2 regions of the Nocardioides sp. YJ-D4 genome follow, and region 2 is predicted to be linked to the other one. Evidence: predicted binding sites of a transcription regulator. Region 2 holds the regulator's gene; the other holds the start of a gene.
What was found. Region 2 encodes LexA, which represses DNA repair genes until DNA is damaged. Its sites were predicted from a motif close to TCGAACANNTGTTCGA; they were not measured.

Region 1: the regulator LexA is predicted to act here: its motif matches at 924-939, upstream of ACW14X_RS04535 (SAV_6107 family HEPN domain-containing protein).

What each region holds. Positions count from the first base shown of each region.
Region 1 covers NZ_CM132932.1:942,042-944,237, forward strand. The annotation lists gene ACW14X_RS04530 (methyltransferase domain-containing protein) at 1-341, opposite strand, end outside; gene ACW14X_RS04535 (SAV_6107 family HEPN domain-containing protein) at 391-852, opposite strand; gene ACW14X_RS04540 (hypothetical protein) at 1,023-1,616, opposite strand; gene ACW14X_RS04545 (DUF4126 domain-containing protein) at 1,861-2,196, shown strand, end outside.
Region 2 covers NZ_CM132932.1:2,285,484-2,287,679, reverse strand. The annotation lists gene ACW14X_RS10860 (alkaline phosphatase D family protein) at 1-416, opposite strand, end outside; gene lexA (transcriptional repressor LexA) at 503-1,270, opposite strand; gene ACW14X_RS10850 (LysM peptidoglycan-binding domain-containing protein) at 1,453-1,830, shown strand; gene ACW14X_RS10845 (hypothetical protein) at 1,944-2,196, opposite strand, start outside.

The sequences.
Region 1 (2,196 bases), 1.3 Mb from region 2:
GCGGGGTCGGGGACGACCTCGAGGACACCGTGGCAGAGCACCACGTCGGCACCGCTGGGGTCGGCGACGTCGGAGAGTGCGGCGAGGTCGCCCTGGCGCGCGTCGACGGAGACGCCGGCCTCGCGGGCCCGGCGGTCGAGCGCGGCCAGCGCATCGGGGCTGGGGTCGACGACGGTGACCCGGTGGCCGAGCCCGGCGATGCGTACGGCTGAGGTGCCGGTGCCGCCGCCGATGTCGAGGACGTCGAGCGGGCCGGAGGCCAGGACCGGGTCGAGCGCGTCCCAGACGGCGACGGTCCGGGCGCCTGCCCGACGACTGGTTGAAGCGGAGCCAGCTGACATGAGGCCAAGCGTAGGCCCTGCCTCCCACCCTGCGTACGCCACACCTGGATCAGCCCACGAGGCGGTCGTGCCGGGACAGGGTGGCCTGCGAGGTGTGAGCCATCAGCCCGAGCGACTCCTCGACGACGGCGAGGAACCGGTCGGCGTCACGCACCTGCTCGTCGGCCTCCTCCGCGGTGACCGCACGGATCGAGCCGGCCTCCGCGGCAGCGCGCTTGGCGGCGCCGGCGGCGAAGTAGTCGGCCCACTCCGAGAGCTCGGGCGCGACCTTCTTGAGGCGGACCCAGGCGTTCCACGGGCGACGGCGACCGGCGCGGCTCGCGGCCTCGACGGGATCGGTGCGGGCGGCGATCAGCGCGGCGGCGGCCTGGAGCGCGGCGACGTGAGCGATGGCGTACCTGCTCGGCACGTCGTCGGCCACGATCGCCTCCGCGAGGGTCTCGGTGGCTCGGAAGAGGTAGCTGTGCGTCGTGGCCGGCAGCAGATGCATCGGGTCGTCCTTCTCGCTCACGGTCGACCCCGCAGTGGACGGCTCCGGCGGGCGTCGGGGGTCGAGGACGACGCCCGCCAGAGCCTGGTTGTTCGAACATCTGTTCGAACACGTGATCAAACTACACCCCGCCACCGACAGTCACAAGGACGAATCGAGGACGGGGCGTGTCGAGGGGTGGTGCGGGTCGCTCAGTCGTCGGCGACGGCGCCGCGGATGAGGTGCGGCGGGTGGATGTAGCGGGTGTTGGCCGGCAGCCACATGACCACCAGCAGCCCCGCGGCGATGACGATCGCGATCGTGGTGAGCACGCTGATGATCACCGGCGGGCCGGTCAGGATGCCGCCGACGCTGGCCACCGCGGAGATGAACACCAGGAAGGTGATCGTGATGCGGGCCCACTCGAAGCCGTTGCGGAGGAAGACCGCGAGCACACCGAGCATGCCGGCCATGACACCGAACAGAGTGATCGCCGGGGCGATGAAGGCCGGCGCGCTGACCCGGTTGTCGGTGGGCGGGTTGATGAGGGCCTCGAGCCCCTCGGTCTCCAGGATGCGCTTGGCCGAGGCGTTGCCCTCCGCCCACGCGCGCACCAGGTCATCGGAACGCAGCACCATGACCACGACCACGACGGCGCTGAACGCGATCAGACCGACGATCAGCCGGACCGCCCACGTCATCTCCCGCGGCACGGGCTCAGCAGCGAGGGCCGCCACCTCGACAGCGGTCTCCAGGTCCTCGTTCACGACCACACCTTCGTTCTCGTCGGGTGTCGTCATGGTCATCCGGTCTCCTTGCGACGTGGGGGGAACTCTGCGTTGATCAGCCCATTCTGCCGCACGGGGCACAACGGAGGTAAATACGGGATCGGGTGCGCCTGGTCTCGGGCCGACGTGACTCGGTCTCGACCCGCTTCGCGGCTTCGCAAGCTCAGTCGCTGCGCTCGCTCGACCTCCTCCCGTTGCGGCCGCGCTCGTTCCTCGCGCGGTCGCAGGCTCGGATGTCGGTGTCGTACGCCAAGATGTCCCCATGGAATCTCTAGCGCTGACCTTCTCCAGCGGGTGGGCCAGTGGCATCAACGCCTATCTGGTCGTGCTGGTGCTCGGCGTCGTGCAGCGTACGACGGGGGCCGAGGAGATCCCGGACGTGCTCGGCACCTGGCCGGTGCTGGCGGCCGCCGGGGCGATGTTCGCGATCGAGTTCGTCGCGGACAAGGTGCCCTACGTCGACTCGACGTGGGACTCGATCTCCACGGTGATCCGGCCCACCATCGGCGCCGTGATCGGCGTCCTGCTCGCCGGTGAGGCCGACTCGCTCAACGCGGCCGTCGGGGGCGTCGTGGGCGGCACGTCGGCGTTCATGTCC
Region 2 (2,196 bases):
GTGCGGGTGCGGCCGACCCGGCTGGTCTGGCCGTTGTAGGTGAAGCGGTAGAAGTACCAGCTCTCCGGGGCCAGGCCGGAGACGTCGAGCTTCACGGTGTGGTCGCGGTCGGGGCCCGTCTGCTGGGATCCCTTCGCGGTGACGCGGCCGAAGTCGGCGGTGGGTGACACCTCCCAGCGGACCAGGACCTCCTCACCCTGCCCGGACCCCGGGGTCGCGTCCGCGGTCGGCGTGACCCGGGTCCAGATGACCACGCGGTCCGGGAGCGGGTCACCGGAGGCGACACCGTGCTGGAAGTGGTTGAGCGTGCTGCCCGCGGCCTCGGCGGGCTCGGGAAGAGCGATGGCTCCGGCCCCTGCGGCGGTCGCCAGCCCGGCGGCGATGAGGGTCCGGCGGTCGATCTGCGTCTGGGTCACGCTGTATGGAACGACGCAGCCGCCGGCCCTGTCATGGGCCGGCGGCTGGATTTCACGCAGTGTTCCCCGACTGGTTCCGGGAGGGCTCAGAGGCTTCGCAGAACCGCCGTCACCTTGCCGAGGATGGTCGCGTGGGTGCCGTCGATCGGCTCGTACGCCGCGTTGTGCGGCAGCAGCCAGACCTTGCCGTCCTTGCGGGAGAGCGTCTTGACCGTGGCCTCGCCGTCGATCAGCGCGGCCACGATCTCGCCGTTCTCGGCGGTCGGCTGCTGGCGCACGACCACGAAGTCGCCGTCGCAGATCGCCGCGTCGACCATCGAGTCACCGGAGACCGAGAGCAGGAAGAGGTCGCCGTTGCCGACCAGCTGCTTGGGCAGCGGGAAGACGTCCTCGATGCTCTGCTGGCTCGAGGTCTCCTCGGCCAGGATCGGGCCACCGGCCGCGATCCGCCCGACCAGGGGGACCATGGCGGCGTCGGGGTTGGGGTTGATGTCGGCCTCGGCGGTGATCGTCGACTCGGGCTCCTCGCCGGACATGGCCTTGCGGTGGGCCATCACCTCCGGGAGGAAGACCTCGAGAGCGCGCGGTCGCTTCGGGTCCTTGCGGATCAGACCACGCTGCTCGAGCGCACGGAGCTGGTGGGCGACGCTGCTGGTGCTGGTCAGCCCGACCGCGGCCCCGATCTCGCGCATGCTGGGCGGGTAGCCGCGCTGCTCGATGCTGTCGCGCAGGTGAGCGAGGATGCGCTGCTGACGCGGCGTGAGCCCGGTCGCGTCCGGCGGCCCGTCGGGCAGCTCGCGGACGCGGCTCTTCTTCGAACCGCCTGATCCGGTGCCTGTCTTCTGCGTGGTCATGTCATCACATTAGTCCCTCTGGCACCACGACATCAAACATTTGTTCGACCTCGCGGGCGGCGCGTGTCGGCGTTCGAAAATTCTTGGGGTCGCTACTTGCGTTGTTCGAACACGTGATCTACCTTCGAACATGTGCTCGATCGAACACGTGATCGAGAGACTTGTGATCAGGAGGCCGTGAGATGAGTGCAACCGTCTATGTGCTGCCCGTAGCCGAGCCGCCGCGTCCGGCGCCGGAGGTGCGTCGCTCGACCGTGCGGCTCACGCGTCGCGGCCGAGTCGTCGTGTTCGCATTCGCGCTCGTCGTGCTCTTCGGGATCGCGCTGATCGGGGCGCGGGTGGCGTTCGCGGTGGAGAACGGTGCCGACAAAAGCCCCTCCACCTCCGCCCACACGATGGTCGTCGGCGATGGCGACACGCTCTGGGACATTTCCTCGAAGGCCGTCGCCGGCACCGACTCCTCGATTCGGGAGATGGAGCAGAGGATCAAGGAGCTCAACGGTCTCGAGTCCTCGATGCTCGTGTCCGGACAGACGCTGATCGTTCCGACCGCGCCGTAGGCGGCGCCGCATAGATGTCCGGCTGCTCCTTCGACCCTGGCGGCCGGCTACCGGGGAAAAGTGAGAGTGCTGCAGACGATGGGAAGCGTCTGCAGCACTCTCGCTGTGTCGGGTCAGTGGCGCCCGCGGTAGGGGCTGTCCGGCTCGGCAGGCGGCCACTGCTTGTTGCGTGTGCTGTGTCGCGGCGGCCACTCGTCGTCCGGCTCGGCCGTCGGTTCCTGGGGCTGGCGCTGGGTGGGCATCGCCTGGGTCGCGGCGGGGTCCTGGGTCAGGCGAGCCCGCGAGCCGGTCTGGCCGTAGCCGGTCGGGGTCTGGTAGGCGCCCGACTGATACTGAGGGGAGCCGGCCTGCTGGGTGGGGTAGCTG